Regions from separate parts of the Halomonas sp. SIMBA_159 genome, predicted to be linked through region 3. Evidence: predicted binding sites of a transcription regulator. Region 3 holds the regulator's gene; each other region holds the start of a gene.

Region 1 (4,620 bases), on a different contig from region 3:
CACTAAGGCGCTGGGTAGCTTGATAGCGGCTCATGGTCATGCAAGCAGCGTCTGGCAAGCGACTGCTAACTCATATTAGGGAGGCCTTAGTGAAGCTTTAGGAGTACACAAACAAGGAGAGGGGGTGCTCTCAATCTTCGAGTCCAACGAACGTAAGAAGAAAGCGAAAGGAATGACGATTTTATGTAGCTCCTGCAAGCGCATGTGGTGTACGGAACGGGAACAGTTTGATCGCCATTAATGACCAGATTCGTAGCTCATTAGAACGTTGGGGTCAGCAGGATCAGACACACAAGTATCGACGAAAAGGCAAAAAGTAAAGCCTTCACGCACTCAACGATATGACGTTACTTCGCTCCGGTTTGAATGATGTGACGACGTCCGCAGTCGACATACTCGTTTATTTCATGCGTAACCGTCACTTTTGTATAGATTTAAGTTTTCAACGTCGTGACGTCGTAGCCAGTGAGCCCTAGCTTCATTGGCTTAATTAACTTATCTGACCTGCAGTAATTCATTCCACTGCGTCGTATACCTTGGTGTACGCCGCTCACTACGCAACGACCAGGCGTTTCCTTTTCGTGGCAGGCCCAGCTGTACCGTCCACTTGCCCAGCTCTCGGTTGAGTTTATCCATCGTCGCCATCAATCGTTCGCTACGTTTGGCTTCTTCGTCAGTCTGAGGGGATTCAGTGAGGGTAAGCTGTCGGTTAGCTTTAGGCGATAGATCAAGCAGCATGAGACCCACTTTGTGGTAGGCGTACCCTTTTCGCCAGAGACGACGCAAACCTTGTACCGCAGCGGAGATGATCTCACGACTATCATCAGTGGGCCGTTCCAGAGAAATGACGACACGTTGACGATATTGAGGTAAATCCGTGCGAAACGAGTTTGTGCGGATAAACACCATGACGGCGCTGGTGACGCTTTGCTGCTTACGAAGTTTTTCGCCCGCCCTGGCAGCATGATACCGTAGCGGCTCCCTTAACTGATGGGGATCGTTGGTAAGCCGCCCAAACGAACGAGACACCATGATCTGTTGTTTAGGCTGGCTCATGTCATCTAGCTGAATGGAGGGTTGCCCCCGCAACTCCCAGACAATGCGCTCCTGCACCACACTAAAGTGCCGACGGATATGTTTCGGGTCTGCCTCTCGCAGGTCCCAGGCAGTCTCAATGCCCATGACGCGTAATCGCTCGCCGGTGCGGCGTGCAACGCCCCATAGTTCGGTGACAGGCAACTGCTTCAGCAACGCTTTAGTAGACGCGCTTTCTGCAAGCAACGTGCATACACCTTGGTCTCTATATGCAGGGTGTTTTTTAGCGGCATGATTGGCGACCTTGGCCAACACCCGTGTCGGCGCAAACCCCACTGACACGGGAATACCTGTCCACTGCTTCACGGTATCCCGCAACGCTTGGCCTCGATGTTTCAAGGTATCTACCTCAAATCCCTGAAACCCGACAAAGCTTTCGTCGATGGAGTACACCTCTACATGGGGTGAAAACTCCCCCAGCACCTCGGTTACCCGTTGGGACATATCACCATACAACGCATAGTTGCTGGATAGCAGGACGGCTTGGCGGCGCACTTCGGGTGTTAACAGATGCATGGCAGCCCCCATTTCAACACCCAGCGCTTTTAATTCGTTAGAGCGAGCGACGACGCAACCATCATTATTAGATAGTACCCCCTACAGGACGACCTTCCAGTGATGGGTTGAAGACCCGTTCGCAGGAGACGTAGAAGTTATTGCAGTCGATCAGAGCCATCATTGCAGCGTTGCCCCTGGAAAGCTGTGAAGCACATGAGTCACTACGCCCCAGACGTGCGACTCACGACCATCTAGGGGAATGGGAGGGTAAGCAGGATTACTTGCCCGGAGATAAGTCCGCTGCCCTACTCGCTCAAGGCGCTTTACTGTGAGCTCGCCATCAACACAAATGACGATAATGCGCCCTGGTAAGGCTTCGAGGCTGCGATCCACCACCAGCAAATCCCCATGATGAATTCCATCACCAATCATGGAGTCTCCTTCAGAACGTACGAAATACGTTGCAGCAGGCCGTTTCACCACATAGCGGTGAAGATCAAGATCGGTATCTAAGTGGTCATCTGCGGGCGATGGAAAACCTGCGCGCACGGCACAAGTATAGAGCGGTAAGGGCTGCGACACTGTCAAAGCGCCTGCTTGTCCTAGTAATGTCACTGATAACGTCATGGGCACCTCCATTGATAACTGTATATAAAAACAGTATCTGTAAAGTGCTCAATTAACGCAATACCGCATCGGCGTATCCCAACTAATTTCAGACCTATATCACTCCCATGCATCCACCCCACTGGAACCTTTTTCCCCTGCATAGGAGCTTCAATATGTCCCCCCCCTGTAAGCGTTGTGCATCAACACGCATGCTGAACCTGGATACAGCCCAACGCGTAAGCGTGGTGGGCAGCACCTTGATCGGCGGTGCTATTGGCGCATGGCGCGCAACCGCCGTCACCGGTCCACTGCCATTGGCGGTGACTCGCTTTCCGCTGGCAAAACTGCCTGCCGCCATGATGGGTGCCATGGCCGGTGGTCAAACCGGCTTGCGCATCGCCACCACATTGTTTGAACAGTGGCTGCCAGTTGGCAGCGGGACACCGTGGTTATGCTTATCTTGCGGCTGCACCTACCGCGACACCTACCCGCCTTTAGCACCTAACGCTTAACCCATCGTTGTTCGCCCTGTGTGGGGCGGATGATCCGCTTACTCACTTTCTCGCGCTGGCCTTTGGTCGGCGCTTTTTTTATGTCTGGAGAATGACTCATGGCACATCTCGTTGAACACATGGCTTACGTTGGCGATACCCCTTGGCATGGCCTGGGGCAGCAACTGTCTCGTCATCAACCGCTGGAGGTCTGGCAGCAACAGGCCGGTATGAACTGGCATATCGAAGAAGCGCCGGTGCGCTTTATTGCCGAAGGGGCTAGCCACCTGGGCAGCATTCACTCGTTCCCTGAGCAGAAAGTGCTCTACCGCTCGGATACCAAAGCACCGCTGTCGGTGGTGTCACAGCGCTATAAGGTGGTGCAGCCTGAAGAGATCCTGGAGTTTTACCGTGACCTGACCGAGTACGCCGGGTATGAGCTGGAGACAGCAGGCGTGCTGAAAGGCGGACGTAAGTTCTGGGCGTTAGCACGTAGCGGCTTAAGCACGTCGCTCAAAGGTCAGGATGAGGTCAACGATTATCTGTTGTTAGCCACGTCGTGTGACGGCACTCTCGCCACCATGGCCACGCCGACCACGGTGCGGGTGGTGTGCAATAACACGCTGCAAATTGCCGTCGATGGCACGTCGCAAGCGGTGAAGGTACCCCATCGTTCAGAGTTTGATCCCCGCGCCGTCAAACGCCAACTGGGCATTTCGGTGTCGCAATGGAATGACTTCATGTACCGCATGAAAGCCTTAGCCGAGCGGAAAATTGATCACCGTGAAGCGCAACACTACTTCCAAGCGGTGATGTGCGGCGTGGAGACGCCGTTAGACGATCCTTCCAAACTGCCCAACTACCGAGCGCTCAACAAGGTACAGAAGCTCTACCAGGGCGAAGGGCGTGGCGCTCACTTGGTGACCGCGAAGGATACGGCCTGGGGCTTGCTCAATGCCGTGACCGAATACGTCGATCATGAAAAGCGCGCACGCAGTAACGATACCCGCATGGACTCTGCCTGGTTCGGCCAAGGCGCACAGCTGAAGCAGGAAGCACTCAACGCGGCGCTGGCCTTGGTCAGCTAACCATTAACGGCGTAGTCACCACGTTACCGCTGACCTACCTCGCTACCCTCACCCCATAGACGCCCAGCCCTTAATCGGCTGGGCGTTTTTTTTGTTTGGAGGCCTATATGGCAACGCTACACCACGATCTCGACTTAGCCCTTACCCAGCTCACAGAGCGCCTGCTGACCCAAGACCAAACCCAGGCAACCACCTACGTCATGGCGAAAGGCCAGTTTTACCGCGCGGAGCTTCGGCTCGTGCCGGTATCCCCCGATGAGCTGCCCAGCGATATCTAACCCCATACCGTTTTTAAGGAGAGCCGTCATGGCGAACAAGACACACATGGTCACTCAAGAGGCATCGTCTCTCCAGGCGGTGCCGCCTACTTCTTCTCCATCGACCACTGACAGTACGGCCATTATCCAAGTGATCGAGCGCGCAGCGCTTAACCCTGACGTCGATATCGACAAGATGGAGCGCCTGCTGCAAATGCAGGAGCGGGTGATGGATCGCCAGGCCATGATGGCCTACAGCGCTGCTATGGCTGCGATGCAAACCGAGTTGCCCAGCATTGAAGAGCGTGGGCAAACCAATAACGGCTGCTATGCCACGCTGGAGGATATCGTCGATACCGTGCGGCCCATCCTGCAAAAACACGGCTTCGCAGTGAGCTTCCGTATTCAGACACAGGAGCGCGGCATTCAAGTGACGGGCGTGCTGATGCACAAGGACGGCCATCGGGAAGAGACCAGCATGCTATTGCCTGCGGACATGAGCGGTAACAAGAACGCCGTCCAGGCCTTTGGTTCATCCACCAGCTACGGCAAGCGCTACGTACTGTGCGCATTGCTCAACAT
Region 2 (4,620 bases), on a different contig from region 3:
CGCTCAACAATCGTGCGGATCATGATGTCGTCACGGTAGGCACGTTTAATAAACAGCGGCATGCCAGGCCAATAACTCACAAAGTCGATCCACTCCCGCTCGCTAACCCACAGTCCACCTTGGCACTGAGCAACATGCTCGGCGGGAATCTCCCCGCTAAGCAGTACCTCTATTTGGAATTTGGGCAGCTTGGTTTTGATTTCCAGTAGGCCGTTATCACCTACCAAACTGTCTGGTGAGTAGCCCACCTCGTGATTGAGGATAATGCCCACTTCCTGTGGTTCCGGTTCACCAGCGGCATCGCAATAAAGCGTGCGTGCCACGCCTTCCAGCTCATGACCACGACGGGTATGCGCATTACCCTGAAATGGCTCGGCCAGTTCGCCGGTAATCCGCTCGCCAATCAGCTGATGCATATACGAAAAAGCCCCAGTGCCAAATCCACCGGGGCCTTTCCCGTTAACCAGCAGCGTTTTTAGCTCCGACATGGTGACGTGGCCTAAGCGCGCCGCCAGCCATTCAGGGGAGCCTTGCTCCATGTTGAGTATCTGCATGGATGCCTCCTTTACTCAGGTAGGGTTAGTACGCCGTTTACTTAACAGCTCGCTTAGTGAGGGACGCCCGCAGCTTGTCGAAGTCCGCCTGAGGCACCTGAACGGCAGAACCGTACTTGCCGCTGAACCACTCCTGGGTCGTGGCAGGGCATTGGCTGATCAGCCGCTGGATCTGCCCCGCCTGAAAGGGCGTTACTAGCTTTACTCTAGTGCTGGTGTTGCCGTTATCGTCCTGGCCTCGCGTGGTGATATTAAGCAGGGCACTCAGCACGTAGCGTTTGCCATAGCTAGTAGACGAGCCAAAGGCCTGTACTGCGTTTTTGTTGCCGCTTATATCCGCAGGCAGAAGCATACTGGTCTCTTCACGGTGGCCGTCCTTGTGCATCAACACACCGGTGACCTGAATGCCGCGCTCCTGCGTCTGAATACGGAAGCTCACTGCAAAGCCATGCTTCTGCATAATGGGCCGCACGGTATCGACGATATCTTCCAGCGTGGCGTATTTACCGTTATTGCCTTGGCCATGTTCTTCGATGCTGGGTAACTCGGTCTGCATCGCCGCCATCGCGGCGCTATAGGCCATCATGGCTTGTCGATCCATCACCCGTTCCTGCATTTGCAGCAAACGCTCCATCTTGTCGATATCAACGTCTGGGTTAAGCGCCGCACGCTCAATGACCTGAATGATAGCGGTGCTGTCGGCATGTGCCGGGGCTGAATTAGCCGGAACGGCCTGGAGGGAGGTGGTCGTTGTGTCGCGATTTACCACATTAGTGTTTGTTGCCATGGGGAGGCTCCTTGAACAGTCTTTAAATATCGCTGGGTAGTTCGTTGGGAGAAATAGGCGTTAAGCGCAGCTCAGCGCGGTAAAACTGGCCTTTAGCCATCACATAGGTTTCAGCGTGGGTTTGCTCTTTGGTGAGCAGGCGCTCGGTGAGCTGAGTGAGGGCAATATCGAGATCACGGTGAAGCAGTGCCATGGTGTACTCCTAACCAATAAAAACGCCCAGCCGGTAAGGGCTGGGCGTATGGTGTGATAGTGGAAAAACGTTAAACGATTATGAGAACCTGCGTTCCGGAGCGATAAAGCCAACGCCGGTCAGCTGACCAAGGCCAGCGCTGTATTCAGAGCTTCCTGCTTCAGCTGTGCGCCTTGGCCAAACCATGCAGAATCCATGCGGGTATCGTTACTGCGTGCCCGCTTGTCGTGATCGACGTACTCCGTTACGGCATTGAGCAGGCCCCAGGCCGTGTCTTTAGCGGTGATCAAGTGAGAACCGCGTCCTTCCCCCTGATACAGCTTCTGCACCTTATTCAGCGCCCGGTAATTCGGTAGCTTGGAAGGGTCATCTATTGGCTTATCGATACCGCAGAGCACCGACTGAAAATACTGCTGCGCCTCGCGGTGATCGATCTTACGTTCCGCCAGTGCTTTCATCTGGTACATGAAGTCGTTCCACTGAGAGACCGAAATCCCCAGCTGACGCTTCACCGCACGCGGATCGAACTCTGAGCGATGCGGCACCTTCACCGCTTGCGACGTGCCATCAACGGCAATTTGCAGCGTGTTGTTGCACACAACCCGCACCGTGGTGGGCGTTGCCATGGTAGCGAGAGTGCCATCGCAGGAAGTAGCCAACAGCAGGTAGTCATTGACCTCATCCTGACCTTTGAGCGACGTGCTTAAGCCGCTACGGGCTAGCGCCCAGAACTTACGTCCGCCTTTGAGCACGCCAGCGGTTTCTAGCTCATACCCGGCGTACTCGGTCAGGTCACGGTAAAACTCCAAAATCTCCTCGGGCTGCACCACCTTATAGCGCTGTGACACCACCGACAGCGGTGCTTTAGTATCTGAGCGGTAGAGCACCTTTTGCTCAGGGAACGAGTGAATGCTGCCAAGGTGGCTAGCCCCTTCGGCAATAAAGCGTACTGGGGCTTCTTCAATGTGCCAATTCATACCAGCCTGTTGCTGCCAGACCTCCAGCGGTTGATGACGGTCGAGTTGCTGCCCCAGGCCATGCCAAGGGTTATCGCCAACGTAAGCCATTTGTTCAACGAGATGTGCCATGAGTCATTCTCCAGACATAAAAAAAGCGCCGACCAAAGGCCAGCGCGAGAAAGTGAGTAAGCAGATCATTCGCCCCACATGGGGCGAACAACGATGGGTTAAGCGTTAGGTGCTAAAGGCGGGTGGGTATCGCGATAAGTGCAGCCGCAAGACAAGCATAACCACGGTGTTCCGCTACCAACAGGCAGCCACTGCTCAAACAGCGAGTGGGCGATGCGCGAGCCGCTCTGGCCACCAGCAAACGCGCCCATCATCGCGGCAGGCAGCTTTGCGAGGGGAAAGCGAGTAACCGCAAGCGACAGCGGGCCGGTCATAGCCGTCGCCCGCCAGGCACCAATGGCACCGCCTAACAGGGTACTACCCACGACGCCAACGCGTTGGGCAGTCTCAAGGTTCAATGTGCGCGGTGATGCACAGCGTGTGCAGGATGGGGGCATAAACAGCGCTCCTATGCAGAGGAAAAAGGCTCCAGGGTGGTGGATGCATAGGAGTGATATAGGTCTGAATTTTTTTGGCTTTGACCTTTAAGGGCTTGCGTCATCAGGGTGCTTTATTGATACTGTTTTTTTATACAGTTAAAAAGAGGTGCCCTTATGTCTTTACCTGTTTCCTTTATAGGTCAAGCGGATGCCATGGCCTTGCCCAGTCCCTTACCGTTTTACTCCAGCGCCGTGCGTGCTGGGTTCCCCTCACCAGCGGATGACCACCTAGATACCGATTTGGATCTGCACACGTACGTCGTTAAGCGACCGGCAGCAACCTACTTTGTGCGCTCCGAAGGCGACTCCATGATCGGTGACGGTATTCACCATGGAGATTTGTTGGTGGTTGATCGCAGCCTGGAAGCGCTGCCAGGGCGAATTATCGTGATCTGTGTGGATGGGGAGCTCACGGTGAAGCGCCTTGAACGTGTGGGCCAACGTACTTACCTCTGTGCGAGTAACGCCGCTTACCCGCCCATTCCCATCGATGGCCGCGAATCCCATGTTTGGGGTGTCGTCACGCATGTGATTCACAGCTTGCCAGGGGCTACTGTGCAATGATCGCCTTGGTCGACTGCAATAACTTCTATGTCTCTTGCGAACGGGTGTTTAACCCGGCCCTCGAAGGACGTCCGGTGGGAGTGCTGTCTAATAACGATGGATGCGTAGTAGCTCGCAGTAACGAACTCAAAGCCCTGGGTGTGGAGATGGGGACAGCCATGCACCTGCTTGCACCGCATATTCGTCGCCAAGCGGTGTTGCTCTCCAGTAATTATGCCCTGTATGGCGATATGTCCCAGCGGGTTACCGAGGTGCTAGGCGAGTTTTCACCCCATGTGGAGGTGTACTCCATTGATGAAAGCTTTGTCGGCTTTCAGGGCTTTGACCCCGATACGTTGGAAGCGCGGGGCAAAGCCATGCGCGATACCGTTCGGCAGTGGACGGGCATTCCAGTGTGCGTGGGGTTTGCACCTACCCGCGTATTGGCCAAAGTGGCGAACCAAGCGGCTAAAAAACATCCCGCCTACAAACAGCACGGGGTGTGTAAGCTGATCGCTGATAGTGAAACGACCAAGGCACTGCTTAAGCAGTTGCCGGTGACCGAGCTATGGGGAGTGGCACGCCGTACCGGTGAACGTTTAAGGGTGATGGGTATTGAGTCCGCATGGGATCTGCGCGAAGCAGACCCTAAGCGTATTAGACAGCGCTTTAGTGTGGTGCAGGAACGCATCGTATGGGAGCTACGCGGGCAATCTGCCATCCAGTTGGATGACATGAGCTTACCCAAACAACAGATCATGGTATCGCGCTCATTCGGTAGGCTAACTGGCAATCCCCATGATCTACGCGAAGCCTTAAGGCAGCACGCCGCCAGAGCAGCTGAGAAGCTTCGAAAACAGCACAGCGTGACCAGCGCAGTCATGGTGTTTGTACGTACCAATCCGTTTCGTACCGACCTACCACAATATCAACAGCGTGTGGTCGTCTCCCTTGAAAGGCCCACCGATGATAGCCG
Region 3 (4,620 bases):
GGAGTGGGGCACATTTAAAAAGCGCAGCGTGAACGGGCCGTTTTCCACCGCATCGCCCGGTTCAATGACTTCGATGGCGGCGCTACTGAGCTGATGTTCGGCAAATTTGTAACGTAATAGTCCTGCTGCCAGAGGGGTGGCAAAAATAGGGCAGCCCCATTTCGGCCACAGCCACGCGACGGCGCCAATGTGATCTTCATGACCGTGAGTAATAAATAGCGCTTTTGGAGTAATCTTCAGCGCCTCTAAGGTATCCGTGTTTGGTACCTGGAGCGGAGAGTTGGGCAAGTCTTGGCGAATCATCATGCCGCAATCCACGGCGATCCACTGATCGTCGTATCCATACAGCGTAAGATTCATTCCAATTTCACCACATCCACCTAGCGGTAGCAGGCGCAGGGGTGGGCGACGACGGGGACGAAGTTGAACGCGTGATGGATGCATCAGTTATGAAAAGCCTAAAAAGTAATCCCTTAACTATACGGGATGCGGGGGGCGGGTAACAATCATCGCGGCACCTGACCACGGTGCTTCCTCAACCTGCTTACGTTACACTACGGCCGCTAATGTAGGTTACCTGCCGGGTGGCAGGTGCTTGGCGAGCGTGCCGTTAAATACGTTAAGAGTGTCTGTTATGTCTCATTATTACCGTTTAGTTGTTTCCTGCCCAGACCAAGTGGGCATCGTGGCGCGTGTCTCAAGCTTTATTGCTCAGCAAGGTGGCTCCATTACGGAAGCCAGCCAGCACTCTGATCTAGAGACTGGCCGCTTTTTTATGCGTTACGAAATTCTGGCGGATTCGCTGGGCATGTCGGCGGAAGCACTGCGTACATCGTTTGAGCCGGTGGCAGCTGAGTTTGATATGCAGTGGTCGTTAGTCGATACCCAAAAGCGCCGCCGCGTGGTGCTGATGGTGTCCCGTGAGTCTCACTGCCTAGTCGATTTACTCTACCGTTGGCAGGCGGGTGAGTTGGATTGCGATATTGTTGGGGTGATCTCTAATCACGATGACATGCGCTCTTTGACTGAGTGGTACGGCATTCCTTACCACCATGTGCCGGTGGACCCTGCCAATAAGCAGAAAGCCTTCGAGCAGGTGCAAGAGCAGATCGATAATGCCCGCGCAGATTGCGTTGTGCTGGCGCGCTATATGCAAATTTTGCCACCCTCGCTATGCGAGCGTTACGCCGGGCGTGTGATTAATATTCATCACAGCTTCTTGCCTTCCTTTGCCGGTGCCAAACCGTATCATCAAGCCTACGAGCGTGGCGTGAAGCTCATTGGTGCGACGTGTCACTACGTGACTGAAGAGCTGGATGCGGGCCCCATCATTGAGCAGGATATTCACCGTGTCAGCCACTGCCATACGCCTACCGATTTAGTGCGTTTTGGCCGGGATGTGGAGAAAGCCGTATTGGCTCGTGGGTTACGTTGGCACTTGGAAGACCGTGTCTTGATTCACGGTAACAAGACGGTTGTCTTTAGTTAAGCCACTACTGGGGGCGCTATGTCATTTGCACAAAGCGTGTTAGCACCGTGGGCATTAGTCCTTACATGGCTACTTTCACTGGGTGTGATTGTTTGGTGCTTATGCCTGCGCCCCTGGCAGCCGCTGCTTGACGATACAGCGTTACAGCATCGTTGGATGGCGGCCACCTTGGCGGTTCTGCTGATGTGGCAGCTGCGTGCTCAAGCCGTCGATTGGCTGACACTGCACTTGGTGTTTACCGTGCTGATGACGCTGGTCTTTAAAATGCCGTTGGCGTTGATCAGCAATGTGATGATCAATGTCGCCATGGTGTTAGTGGGTAGAAACGAGTGGATGTTGCTAGGGGCTAACGTGCTGGTCACCGGCATTGTGCCTGCACTCATCACGGGTGTGGTATGGCGCATTGTTGACCGTCGTTTGCCCGATAACCTGATGGTGTTTCTCTTTGCCTGCGGGTTTTTCGGCGCGGCGTTGGCAACGCTTGGTGGAGGGCTTGCAGCGGTGGCGTTAATTATGCTGGCGGGCACTGACCCTGAAGCGGTCTATCTTGCCCAAGAGTATGCCCGTTTTTTGCCACTGTTGATGCCGTCAGAAGCGTTTATTACCGGCATGCTGCTGAGTATTCTCTTGGTGTACCACCCAGGTTGGGTGGCCACCTTTAATGATCATCGCTATATCGATATGCAATAGCGTTTGGGTGGGCCGTTAGCCAAGTGCCTGCCCGTTCCCGCCTCGAATTACGCCCACGCCTACTCCTTCAATATCGAGCTGCTGAGTGCGCAAATCGATTTCAATGGGGGCGAAATCAGCGTTTTCAGCAAGCAAGGTCACTTGATGCCCCTGGCGTTTAAAACGCTTGACAGTAACTTCGTCTTCCAAGCGTGCGACTACGATTTGACCGTCGCGTACCCGGTCGGTGCGATGCACGGCCAGAAGGTCGCCTTCCAGTATACCCACGTCTTTCATTGAGAGGCCGCGAACGCGTAATAGGTAGTCGGCTTTAGGCGTGAAGTACTCCGCAGGCAGCGGGCAGTAACGATCAATGTGCTCAGCTGCCAAAATGGGGCTGCCAGCGGCCACTTCACCAATAACAGGTAATCCGTTGGGCAGGGCTTCCGTAGTGGTCGCTGGCGCTTGCGCTGTTGCCGGCGTTTCAGTCAGCTCTTGTGGCTCCTGATTTGGCAGGCGGATGCCGCGTGACGTATTACGGATAATCCGGATAGCGCCTTTGCGCTCTAGCGCACGCAGATGCTCTTCTGCTGCGTTAGGCGAACGGAACCCCAACGCTTTGGCAATTTCAGCGCGGGTGGGCGGGTAGCCTAGTTCACCCATGGTCTTCACAATAAAATCAAAAACGTGCTGTTGACGAGCTGTAAGTGGACGCGACATACCATACTCCAAAACAGTGAAAAGACAGTAGCTACATGTCGGCTTAATCAGTATGTGTTTAAGTATACAGTATGTTGCTCTATCCAGTACATGGCGAGTTGCACCCAACTTGGACAGCCACTCCTGTCTGGATCAACCCTGTTAGCCTGTTGGATAAGAGATTGAGCCAACAGGGGTTATGGAATAGTATTCAGGCATGTTTTAAACACCTGTTTTTGGAGGGCGCTATGGCCCAATCGGATACGGTAACGCGTATTTTAGATACTGCAGAGGTGCTATTTGCAGAGCGAGGCTTTGCCGAAACGTCGCTGCGCAATATCACCAGCAAAGCGCGGGTCAATTTAGCCGCAGTGAACTATCACTTTGGTTCCAAAAAAGCGCTGATTCAAGCCGTCTTTGCCCGCTACCTGGATCCTTTCTCTGCACGCTTTCATACCGCTTTAGATGAGTTAGAAGCGCGCTACCAGGGCACGCCTATTCCACTGGAAGTGCTGTTAGAAACAATGGCGACTACCGTGCTGGCGGTGCCTGCAGAGCGCAATAGCCTGAAAGTATTTATGCGCTTATTGGGGTTGGCGTACAGCCAAGCGCAGGGGCATCTGCGTCGTTACATTCAGCAGCAGTATGGTGACGTATTTACCCGGTTCACCGAGCTTGTACGTAAAGCCACGCCAGAGCTGCCGGACGCTGAGCGTTTTTGGCGGCTACACTTTATGTTAGGCACGGTGATATTTACGCTATCAGGACTGGATGCTCTCCGCGATATCGCTGCCAAGGATTACCAAGAGCAGGTAACGGTGCGCGACCTTATTAGGCGACTGCGCCCAGTGGTGGTGGCGGCGATGAGCGCCCCGTTACCGGCTGCTGTTGAAGAGGGACACCATGGAAACGCCCAGGCTAGCTGAATTACCGCCTACCCATTCAGAGTGGATTGAAATCGACACCCAGCAGCAGCGGCTGCGCTGCTGGCAGGGGAGAGAGGTGCGCTATGAGTGTGATGTGTCCACTGGGCTTGCAGGGGTAGGACAGCAGGAGGGCAGTGGCCAGACACCGTTAGGCTGGCACTATGTGCGTGCCGCTATCGGCAAAGGCTTGCCAGATAATGCGGTGTTTCGCGGCCGCCGATGGACAGAAGAGGTGTTTTCGCCCGAGTTAGCTAGCCGCTTCCCTAAACGCGATTGGATTTTGACACGTATTCTGTGGCTCTGCGGGCTAGAGTGCGGCGTGAATCGTGGTGGCGATGTCGACTCACAGCGGCGCTATATTTATCTACACGGAACGCCTCCCGATCAGCCTATGGGCGTGGCGGCCTCACACGGCTGCATTCGTTTGCGTAATGACGATTTGCACTATTTGTTTGATCATGCCCAGCCTGGTACGCCGGTCTGGCTGCACTAAGACCATTTATCGGGCGTCCTGCCAGAATTTTGACACGCTAAGCGGTTAGTCTAGAATGGCGCCCTTTTTGTCGGACTCACCACCATGACGCAACCCATTGGCCCGGTCATGCTTGACCTAGAAGGGCCGCAATTATCTAGCGCTGAAAAGCGATTGCTCAAAGACCCTGCGGTGGGTGGCGTTATTTTGTTCGCCCGCAACGTAGAAGATGCCTACCAAGTGCGCCAACTCTGCAGCAGTATTCGGCGTGTGCGTGGCGACCTGCTGTTGGGCATTGACCAAGAGGGCGGGCGAGTCCAGCGGATTAAACAAGGTGTCACCAAGATACCTGCCATGGCGCGTAT

The links. The regulator LexA, encoded in region 3, represses DNA repair genes until DNA is damaged. The targets are predictions, from matches to a motif close to TACTGTNTANNTANACAGTA.
Region 1: R0J87_RS10460 (LexA family protein) is a predicted target of LexA. The motif match lies at 2,237-2,256, and genes of this name have one in related genera.
Region 2: R0J87_RS16920 (LexA family protein) is a predicted target of LexA. The motif match lies at 3,180-3,199, and genes of this name have one in related genera.

What each region holds. Positions count from the first base shown of each region.
Region 1 is NZ_JAWJBT010000013.1:114,717-119,336, reverse strand. Features, by position in the region: gene R0J87_RS10465 (Y-family DNA polymerase) at 496-1,635, opposite strand; gene R0J87_RS10460 (LexA family protein) at 1,771-2,220, opposite strand; gene R0J87_RS10455 (hypothetical protein) at 2,376-2,714, shown strand; gene R0J87_RS10450 (DUF932 domain-containing protein) at 2,813-3,781, shown strand; gene R0J87_RS10445 (hypothetical protein) at 3,889-4,059, shown strand; gene R0J87_RS10440 (ERF family protein) at 4,088-4,620, shown strand, end outside.
Region 2 is NZ_JAWJBT010000031.1:2,257-6,876, reverse strand. Features, by position in the region: gene R0J87_RS16945 (lambda exonuclease family protein) at 1-554, opposite strand, end outside; gene R0J87_RS16940 (ERF family protein) at 592-1,341, opposite strand; gene R0J87_RS16935 (hypothetical protein) at 1,364-1,534, opposite strand; gene R0J87_RS16930 (DUF932 domain-containing protein) at 1,654-2,622, opposite strand; gene R0J87_RS16925 (hypothetical protein) at 2,721-3,059, opposite strand; gene R0J87_RS16920 (LexA family protein) at 3,216-3,665, shown strand; gene R0J87_RS16915 (Y-family DNA polymerase) at 3,662-4,620, shown strand, end outside.
Region 3 is NZ_JAWJBT010000026.1:12,885-17,504, forward strand. Features, by position in the region: gene R0J87_RS15930 (ribonuclease J) at 1-360, opposite strand, end outside; gene purU (formyltetrahydrofolate deformylase) at 635-1,489, shown strand; gene R0J87_RS15940 (energy-coupling factor ABC transporter permease) at 1,508-2,179, shown strand; gene lexA (transcriptional repressor LexA) at 2,195-2,878, opposite strand; gene R0J87_RS15950 (TetR/AcrR family transcriptional regulator) at 3,106-3,783, shown strand; gene R0J87_RS15955 (L,D-transpeptidase family protein) at 3,761-4,276, shown strand; gene nagZ (beta-N-acetylhexosaminidase) at 4,361-4,620, shown strand, end outside.